DNA from 3 places in the Granulicella sibirica genome. Region 1 is predicted to be linked to each of the others. Evidence: predicted binding sites of a transcription regulator. Region 1 holds the regulator's gene; each other region holds the start of a gene.
The links. Region 1 encodes LexA, which represses DNA repair genes until DNA is damaged. Its sites were predicted from a motif close to CANTTCGCTTTTTATTCGC; they were not measured.

Region 1 (3,240 bases):
TGCGCACCCCTGGAAGCCATGGGGACGGCCTACCGACTGTATCGATCGCAGGAGACGCGCGTCGTTCGCCCATCTCGTCTCGTGCCGGTTCCTTCTTCCCCACACTTCCGGGCCGGAGGTCCACTCCGGACCCGATCTGGTACCCCTCACCGCGTACCGTCTCGATCACCGTCACCGTCGCCGCATCCGAGAGCGCCGGGCATGCTGCAGAAAGCTTCTTGCGCAAGTAGTTCACATACACATCCACCACATTCGTCCCCGCATCCGGAGACATCTGCCAGACCTCACGCAGCAACTCGCTCCGTCCGCAACACCTGCCCTGCCGTTGCATCAGAAATTCGAGCAGCGCAAACTCCTTCGTCGTCAGCTCCACCACCGCCCCAGCCCTCGTTACCTTCCGCTCCATGCGATTCAAGACAAGGTCGCCGGACCGCAGAAGCGGATCGGCAAACTGTTCTCTCCGTCGCAGCAGAGCCCTGCAACGAGCCGTCAGTTCGTGCAGCGAGAAAGGCTTCATCAGCAGGTCGTCCGCCCCGAGGTTCAGGCATTGAACCCGCTCCTCCACTTGCGCCCGCCCCGTGAGCACAATCACCGCCATGGCCGTATACAACCCCTGCATGCCTCGAAGCACATCCATGCCATCTCTTTTCGGCAGCCCAAGGTCCAGAACCATCAAATCCGGCCTCTCGGATGCCACGTGTTCGAGCGCCGCATCTCCATCTCCAACCCGGGCCACCTCATGCCCATCCATCGCAAGACCCTTTTGCAGAAACAGCCCCAAAGCAGCATCATCTTCGACCACAAGTACCCGCATCTGTCTCACTTCTTGGCCTCATTTCTCTGTATCCCGCTCTGCCCATCGAAACGTCCGGCAACGACAAAAGGCGACTTCCACCTTGGAGATCAGAATCTATTCGGAAAGACTTCGGTCATCCATACAATCTGGTTATTACGATTACTCCCTGGCAGATAGAGAGCAAGGAACGATTACCTTGGTTCCGATAAACCAGGGACCGAAACAGAACAACGATCGGCCAATCCCAAAATGGGCTGCGGGCCTGTATGCAACTTTGGTCCCGCCTAACGCAAGAAAGTTCTCTGGTTCGCTTTTTATTCGCTACAATCATTCGCATGGCGATCACGCGGCGGCAAAAAGAGGTCATCGACTTTCTCTCCGGATTCACCCAGAAGAACGGCTACTCCCCGTCATACGAGGAGATCGCTTCCGGCCTCGGCCTGAACTCGCTCGCAACCGTGCATAAACACGTCACCAACCTCCAGAACAAGGGCCTCCTGCAGCGAGCCCACAACCGCTCCCGATCCATCGACGTCCTCCCCACCCGCACCAGCAAGAAAGGCTTTGAGCGCCTCCCGCTCCTCGGGCGCATCGCTGCGGGCCGACCCGTCGAAGCCATCGAAACCGCCGAATCTATCTCCCTCGGCGACATCATCGGTAACCGCGAAGTCTTCGCCCTCGAGGTCCGTGGAGACTCTATGCGCGACGAACACATCGTCAGCGGCGACTACGTCCTCGTCGAGCGCACCCGCACCGCACGGGAAGGTGAGATCATCGTCGCTCTGATCGACGGTGCCGACGCCACCCTCAAGCGCTTCTATCGTGAAGGCAGCATGATCCGTCTCCAGCCCTCGAACAATGAGATGGCCCCCATTTACGCCCCCGCCGCCAGCGTCAGCATCCAGGGCAAGGTCCTCGGAGTACTCCGCAAGTACGCCTGAGTTTTCACGGAACTGCCTGGCCATACTCTGCGTATCACCCCTTGTCGCCACTCGAAGGGGTAAACGCACCATGAACAACAAGAAGCGCTCGAAGCTCTGGATTTGGATTCCGGTCGTCGTCGTCGCCGTAGGCGGCCTCGCGGTCACTGCCATCGCTCGCGGCAGCAAGACCAAGCTCGAGCCCTCCCAGATCGCCAAGGTCGAGCGCGGAGACGTTGCCCACTCCGTCGTCGCGACCGGCAAGGTGCAGCCCGTCACCAAGGTTGAGGTCAAATCCAAGGCATCAGGCATCGTAACCAAGCTCTTCGTCGACGTTAACGCCCACGTCACCAAGGGCCAGGTGCTCGCCCAGCTCGACCAGCAGGAGATACTCGATCAGGTCGCCGCCCAGAAGGCCCAGCTCGCCGCCGCTGAGTCGAATGCCCACGCCGCCGATGCAGCCATCACCTTCGACCGGGTCAATGCCGAAGCCCCCGACCTTCCGATGTTCAAGCACACTTACGATCGCGCCCGGGAGATGTCCTCCGCCGGCGTTGTCTCCCAGCAGGCCCTGGACGACGCTCAGCAGAAGTACCTCTCCGCCGCCAACACCCGCGACAAAGCCCTCGCACAAATCACGGTCGACATCGCCAAGCTCCGCCAGGCTCAGGCGCAGGTCGCCCAGGCGCAGGCCTCCCTCAAGCAGCTCGAAGAGCAGCTCGGCTACACCACCATCATCTCCCCCATGGACGGCACCGTGCTCTCCCGTGACGTGGAGGTCGGCGACGCCGTCAGCTCCATCCTGGTCCTCGGCTCGACCGCTACCCTCGTCATGACTGTCGGTGACACCAGCCAGGTCTACGTTCAGGGCAAAGTCGACGAGGCCGGCATCGGCAAGATCTACCTCAACCAGCCGGCCCGCATCAAGGTGGAAAGCTTCCGTGACCACACCTTCCTCGGTCGCGTCACTCAGATCACGCCGCTCGGTGTGGAAAAGGACAACGTCACCACCTTCGACACTCGCATCTCCATCGAGAACCCCGGCGGCGAACTCAAGGCCAACATGACCGCGAACGCGGAAATCCTCCTTGAAGAACATAAGGGCGTCCTCACCGTCCCCGAGCAGGCTGTCCTCTACGATAAGGACCGCAAAGCCACCATCGAAGTCCCGGATCCCAACGAGAAAACCGGCCGCCGCAAGCTCCCCGTCATCGCCGGCCTCTCCAACGGCACCCGCACCGAGATCATCTCCGGCCTCAAGCAGGACGACCCCGTCGTCCTCCAGCAATAACAGCAGTAATCTGAAAAGCACGACGCATCCAACGAATCACACATCGAGGCCGCACGAAGGAGCATCATGAAAATCCAGACCATCGCCCTGACCCTAACCCTGGCCTCCACCAGCGCCTTCGCTGCAGACCGCAACTTCGACCGCACCGTCCCCACCGGCAACGCACCCAACGTCTCCGTATCCACCGGCTCCGGCTACGTTCACATCCATCCCGGCAACGACAACCAGGTCCA
Region 2 (3,240 bases), on a different contig from region 1:
CAGACAGTGTCTGCCAATTCGGCGAATAATCCAGTTTGTGTTGCCATGAGCTTCTCCCAGTGCCGCCGTTGTTTACCCGATCCCCTGGGGACGGAACGGAAACAATCGTTCAAAAGAGATTCAGTTGCGGCGTTTGCGCCGATCTCTTACGCAGTGCTTTGTCATCGAAGACCGTTCTGCCTCCAATCGATGCCGAAATTGCGCGCTCGTGCGCAATCGCCGCACCGAAATCGGCAATGGGTTCCCGCTCTGCTTCTACGTGACGAGTCAATCGATCCAAACGCCGAAAGCCTTCCAGCTTTTCGGTGTGCCCGAGACGAGCTGCATCGAGTGAGCGCCGCAGCACGGTAAGCGACTCGTCGTAAATCTTGAGTGGCACCGGAAAGGGGTGCCCGTCTTTGCCGCCGTGAGCGAAGGAGAAGCGCGCCGGATCGGAGAAACGACTAGGCGCTCCGTGAACGACTTCTGCGATCAGAGCTAGAGACTGGAGCGTTCGGGGTCCGAGTCCTTCCACTAAGAGTACAGAGGCGAAGTCGCGTAGTTCCTGTTCATGTGCAACGGCCAGAACTGCTCCCAGGCGTTTCAAATCGAGGTCTTCCGCTCTAACGTCATGATGCGCGGGCATGACCAGCTTGCGAGCATCGTTTATTGCGGTCGTGATGGGACCTCTTGCAATGGTGAGCAACGCATCTTGTGCTTTGCCCGCGCGGGCATCGACTAAATTAAGAATCTCACCCTTAGGCTCGCCCACGATGGCTGTATGGGGCTCAGAGACAAAGTCGCGCACCGTGGCCGAGTGCCAGTGATAGCGCCGCGCCAGATGGTTCTCGGGATTCATTCCTTGCTGTACGACCGCCCATTCGCCCGATTTTGTAATCGCGAAGGAGTGGAGGTACAGCTGAAAGCCATCGGCTACGGCGTTGTTGTCAACGCGCGCGGTAAGCCGGCTGGTGCGGGCCAGCGCATCTCCGTCCAGCCCATTCCTCAGCGAGAACGCACGCAGCTCGTCCGGTGTACGAACCGAATGCCGTCCGCGGCCACCGCAGAACATCAAGCCAAGATCCGAGAAACGCGGGTTCAACCCACGCTTCAAGGCTCCCAGAACCGACGTCGTGATGCCGGAGGAGTGCCAGTCCATCCCCATTACCGCCCCATATGCCTGAAACCAAAAGGGATCACTCAATCGCGTGAGGAACACAGAGTGTCCGTAGTTCAGGATCACCTGCTCGGCAATGGCAGTACCCAGTTCTGTCATCCGATTGGCCAGCCATGAAGGGACCCGCCCGCCGTGGAGTGGGAGATCGGCTGTGCCGGAGCGTTTCATTGATTCTGATCACCTCATCTCCATATTCGCCCTTTATTCGCTTACAATCAACTTGTGGCAGATGTTTGTTCCGACCTCGATTTGACCTGAAAGGTTTCCAGGCTATGGCAGCGGAAGAGATCTCAGCCGAACGACATCAATCGAATCAGCCCACGGTCCGCAAAATCATTCATGTTGACATGGACGCCTTTTACGCCTCCGTGGAACAGCGGGATAATCCGGAGCTTCGTGGGAAGCCCGTCGCGGTTGCATGGAAGGGCAAGCGATCCGTCGTTTGCGCAGCGTCCTATGAAGCCAGGAAATTCGGGTTACGTTCTGCGATGCCGGCAGTGACTGCGGAGCGGATGTGTCCACACGCCATCTTCGTACCGCCAGACTTCACCCGATATAAAGCCGCTTCACAGGGCGCTCGCGAAATCTTTCAACGGCACACTGACCTGATCGAACCGTTATCGCTCGACGAAGCCTATCTCGACGTCACGGAGAACAAGCTGGGGTTGCCAAGCGCGACGCGTGTCGCGAAGATGATTCGCGAACAGATCCGTGAGGAACTGAATCTCACGGCGTCCGCGGGGGTGGCGCCAAACAAGTTTCTGGCAAAAATCGCATCGGATTGGAAAAAGCCGAATGGGCTCTTCGTCATTCAACCTCACGAGGCACAAGGCTTCTTGCTGTCGCTACCAGTAGGTCGCATCCCCGGCGTTGGACAGGTGACCGAAACACGCATGAAAACAATCGGGATTGCGACGGTTGGCGATATCGGCGCGATGGATATCTCCGCACTCAAACACCACTTCGGCCGGTACGGCCGTCGCCTACACGAACTCTCCCGCGGGATCGACCACAATCCTGTTGTGTCCAATCGGGCGAGCAAATCCATTTCGGCCGAGGACACGTTCGAGATCGATATCCCGCTGGCGGAGACTGAACCGCTAGTACGCAAACTTGCAGAAAAGGTCTGGGCCGCTTCACGCCAAAATGCCCGGATGGCGCGCACGGTAGTCCTCAAGCTGAAGACGAAGGAGTTCAACACGCTGACCCGGAGTCTCACCCCGCTCGTCATGCCGACTTCGCTTGCGGAGTTCACGGAGGTCGCCCTCTCGTTACGAGAACGAGTAGAACTCGGGTCAGGACAGCTTTTCCGTCTGGTTGGCGTCGGCTTGAGCAATTTACAAGAGGACCCAGAACCGACTTCGCTGCTCTTTGAAAGCAATGCGAGCGCCGAGGTTGAAGCCATTTTGGCATCCAACGACTAGATCATATGAACCGTAAGAAAACTACTTCCGCCCACCGCCAGCTTCGTGCTTCTTCAATTAAATTATCTAACGCCTATCACCATTTGGACGCCTTGCTTCACACGATGCGGTGTATCTCGCAGTATGAGGACATCCTGTGCGAACTCTCCCACGAAGCAAAGCGGGCAGGTGACCTGTCTCCGGCGATAAGCGAAGAGCTTCGCGGCATACTTGAAAAGATCCCGGTCCATGAATATGTGCTGGATCTCGAAGCCGTGAAGGGCGCCTTCGTCAAACCGAATAAGTCGAGAAGAGTCGGCTCGAGAAAGCCTGCTAAGTCTGCACCGGTTCGCAAGAGCCCCACTCCTGCCAAAAAGAAGTCCGGGAGGGCGTCATCGAGATAGCAAGCTGGAATGTCAACTCGATTCGCGCGCGTGCGGAACATGTCAAAACGTGGTTGGAGGCAAAGAAGCCGGACGTTCTTCTTCTTCAGGAGCTGAAAGGAACCGAGTTTCCTTCCGCCTGGTTCAAAGAGCAGGGATACGACTCGGTCTCCGTGACACAGAAGAGCTACAACGGCGTCGCGATCCTGTCTCGCAGCCCGATCGAGGTCGCCAGCACAACGCTGCTCGGTGACGAAGCAGACGGTCACGCCCGCTTTCTCGAAGTAGTGATTGCGAA
Region 3 (3,240 bases), on a different contig from region 1:
CCTGATCCAACACTGACAACCGCAACCCCGTACCAAAGGTGTCCATACCCATCAGATGATCCAGGCAGGAAATAGACGCATGGCCAAAACAAGCCAGATCAGTCCTTCGAGCCCTCGTCCTTGCTCTTCTCCTGCGGCTTGATCGTGCTGCGGACGACCATGAACTTGTTCAGAAGATCGAACCAGAATGGCGCGCCGAGCGAAAGCGCGGCTCCGGTCAGAAGCCAGCCGATAAAGAGATACACCTTCTCCATGTTTCCGTCTGGCAGTTTGAAAAAGCCGCTTTTCCACCCAACCGGAAGTAAGGCAGCATTCGCCACGCTGTCGAACGCCTTCGCTGAGTTGGTCAGCTTGTTGTAGAGGGCCAAATCGCCAACTTCTTTGGAGTCAGGGCTCGTCGATGGATCGGTGTTCACCGTAGTCGCGCTGTAGGATGAAGCCGCGCTGACCATTGCCTGGCGAACATCACGATCGGTATAGAGCGCTCGGGCAACACGGATCGAATCGACATTGAAGGTGACGGCAAGGATGATGCCGATGCAGAGCAGGATTTTTTGCGTGTAGCGCTTGTACCAGCCGGACGCCCGGTCCATGCCGTCGTTGTACCAGCTTTCGAGATGCGTCTGGAAGCTCTCGAGGTCTAACTTGGCACTGACCGCAAGCGAAAACAGCGCCTCCCCTGCCTTATTCTCCTCGTACTTCCAGTAATGCTCGGCAAGAGAGTTCGCGATCTGCTTCATCGTCTCATCCCCGGTCGCCTTGTTTCGATTGAGGATATCGATCACGGCCAGAGCAAAGGTCCGGGCCGGAATGTAAGCAGGCAGAAGCATCGGATCGCTCACCACGGTCACCGGCTTATCCGGCTCAATCCCGATGAGGAATCGGAGCACCTTCCGTATCGCGTTTCCCAGAAGCTTCACCGATCCCGTCTTCTTCCCCGAATCCTTCTGCGGATCGGAATACAGTCCACGCACGAGGCCGTGATCGTAGATTGCATCCACCAGGTCCTTCCCCCAGATGGAGTCGCCCGACACCAGGCTGCGGATGCCACGTTCCAGGTTCGCCGCGCGGAGTTGCAGAAACGTCGAGATGATTTCCTGAACCACGGAGGCGATCAGGCTAAGCAGAAGATAGACAAACGACATTCCGATTGCGACGTCCAGAACGACCGACCCAAGCATTGACTCTCCTCGAAAACGACGTTTGACTCCATCCCATACGCGGACCGTTTGTATCGGCCCCCTTCCATCCTGTCAACACAATTCCCTTCCACCTTCGAGTTCTGAATTGCTTCACCTTTCCTTCGCTAAACTGAAAGCTGCGGACGCCATGATGAACACACAACAGAAACTCGAGATCCTGGCCGATGCGGCAAAGTACGATGCTTCTTGCGCATCGTCGGGAGCAAAGCGCAAAGCCACACCCGGCGGTCTCGGCAACTCCGACGGCGAAGGCATCTGCCACTCCTACACGCCGGACGGGCGATGCGTCTCGCTGCTCAAGATTCTGCTCACGAACTTCTGCACATACGATTGTGTGTTCTGCGTCAACCGCGTTTCATCGGACATCCAACGCGCACGGTTTACGCCGGAAGAGGTCGTGAACCTCACCCTGGACTTCTACAAGCGCAACTACATCGAAGGTCTCTTTCTCTCGTCCGGCATCATCCAGTCGCCGGACTACACAATGGAGCAGCTCATCCAGGTCGCCCGCACCCTCCGCCAGGTCCACAAGTTCGGCGGGTACATCCATCTAAAAACGATTCCCGGATGCGATGAACGCCTGATCGCCCAGGCCGGCCTTTACGCCGACCGCCTCTCAGCCAATATCGAGCTACCCACGCAAAGCGACCTGGTTCAGCTTGCGCCGGAAAAGAAATCCTCCGTCATCGAAACGACGATGAACCAGATCCACGTACGAAAACAGGAGTCGGACGAGGACCGAAAGAAATCTCCAAACCGAAAGCCAGCCTCCTTCGCTGCCGCGGGTCAATCCACCCAGATGGTCGTCGGGGCAACCTCGACCAGCGACCGGCAGATCCTCTCAACGGCCACCCATCTCTACGGGGAGTACAAGCTCAAGCGCATCTACTACACCGGCTTCTCCCCTTACCCGGAGGCAGACTCCCGTCTGCCGTTGAAGGCCACTCCACTCATCCGCGAGCACCGGCTCTATCAATCCGACTGGCTCATGCGCTTCTACGGCTTCGACGCCACGGAACTGACCACCGACGAGAACCCAAGCCTCTCGCTCACGGAGGATCCGAAGACCACATGGGCCCGCACCCATCCCGAATTCTTCCCCGTCGACGTGAACGCAGCCCCACGCGAAGCCATCTTGCGTGTCCCCGGCATCGGCTATCGCAACGTCGAGCGCATCCTCTCGATCCGCCGTTACCACCAGCTCGTCCTCGATGATCTTCGCAAGCTCAACGTCCGCGTGAAGCAGGCACTCCCCTACCTGATCACGCCGGACCACATCCCGACCGGTGCCGCGCCTAAAGAGGAGCCGGCGACGACCCAGATGGATCTCTTCGCGCCCGTCAGCGCCCTGACTGGGTCGATTTAGCGGCAACTCCTTCCGGCGCGCCCATCCCCAAATACCCTGAAACGAACCGGATTCCGCACGAAAACCACTACAACCGCCGATCCCCAATCACAGTAGAATGATCGCTACGCCGCATGCCCTCTGACATCAAACCCGAGATCGTGGACCTGATCGCCGACCCCGACGCGAGCCCGCGCGCGCTGTTTCACCCGCATGCCGCGAACCCGAATATCCGGGTCGAGCCCCTCGCCGTCGACTTCCTCCACACCCTCGCCGACGCCCTCAACGCCACGCTCGACCTCAACACGCTCATGCATCGCGTGGCCGATCTCGTCCGGTCGATCATCGACTACCGCATCTTCGCCATCCTCCTGCTCAACGACCGCACGCACGAGCTTTGGATGCGCTTCCAGGTGGGCCACACACCCGAGATCGAGCGCATGCGCGTGAAGGTCGGCCACGGCATCGTCGGCCAGACGGCGCTGAAGCGGCGTTCCTTTCGCATTGAGGACGTCACCACCGGCCCGCATACCGACCACTACATCAGCGCCAATCCGTCGGTTCGGTCTGAACTCGCCGTCCCGTTGATCGTCAAGAACAAGGTCATCGGTGTCCTCGATCTTGAGTCCGAAATCGTCGCCTTCTTCACCCCGGAACACCAGCGCTTGCTGGAGCTTGTCGCCTCTCGCATGG

Region 2: a site for LexA is predicted at 1,347-1,365, ahead of dinB (DNA polymerase IV). Genes of this name have one in related genera too.
Region 3: a site for LexA is predicted at 1,289-1,307, ahead of GRAN_RS00810 (putative DNA modification/repair radical SAM protein). Genes of this name have one in related genera too.

What each region holds. Positions count from the first base shown of each region.
Region 1 covers NZ_RDSM01000002.1:1,322,586-1,325,825, forward strand. Annotated here, with positions in the region: gene GRAN_RS16445 (response regulator transcription factor) at 1-814, opposite strand, end outside; gene lexA (transcriptional repressor LexA) at 1,132-1,737, shown strand; gene GRAN_RS16455 (efflux RND transporter periplasmic adaptor subunit) at 1,808-3,007, shown strand; gene GRAN_RS16460 (DUF4097 family beta strand repeat-containing protein) at 3,074-3,240, shown strand, end outside.
Region 2 covers NZ_RDSM01000007.1:81,717-84,956, forward strand. Annotated here, with positions in the region: gene GRAN_RS24590 (DUF763 domain-containing protein) at 110-1,324, opposite strand; gene dinB (DNA polymerase IV) at 1,429-2,580, shown strand; gene GRAN_RS24600 (hypothetical protein) at 2,586-2,963, shown strand; gene xth (exodeoxyribonuclease III) at 2,960-3,240, shown strand, end outside.
Region 3 covers NZ_RDSM01000001.1:200,811-204,050, forward strand. Annotated here, with positions in the region: gene GRAN_RS00800 (LLM class flavin-dependent oxidoreductase) at 1-46, opposite strand, end outside; gene GRAN_RS00805 (hypothetical protein) at 99-1,181, opposite strand; gene GRAN_RS00810 (putative DNA modification/repair radical SAM protein) at 1,330-2,568, shown strand; gene GRAN_RS00815 (SpoIIE family protein phosphatase) at 2,682-3,240, shown strand, end outside.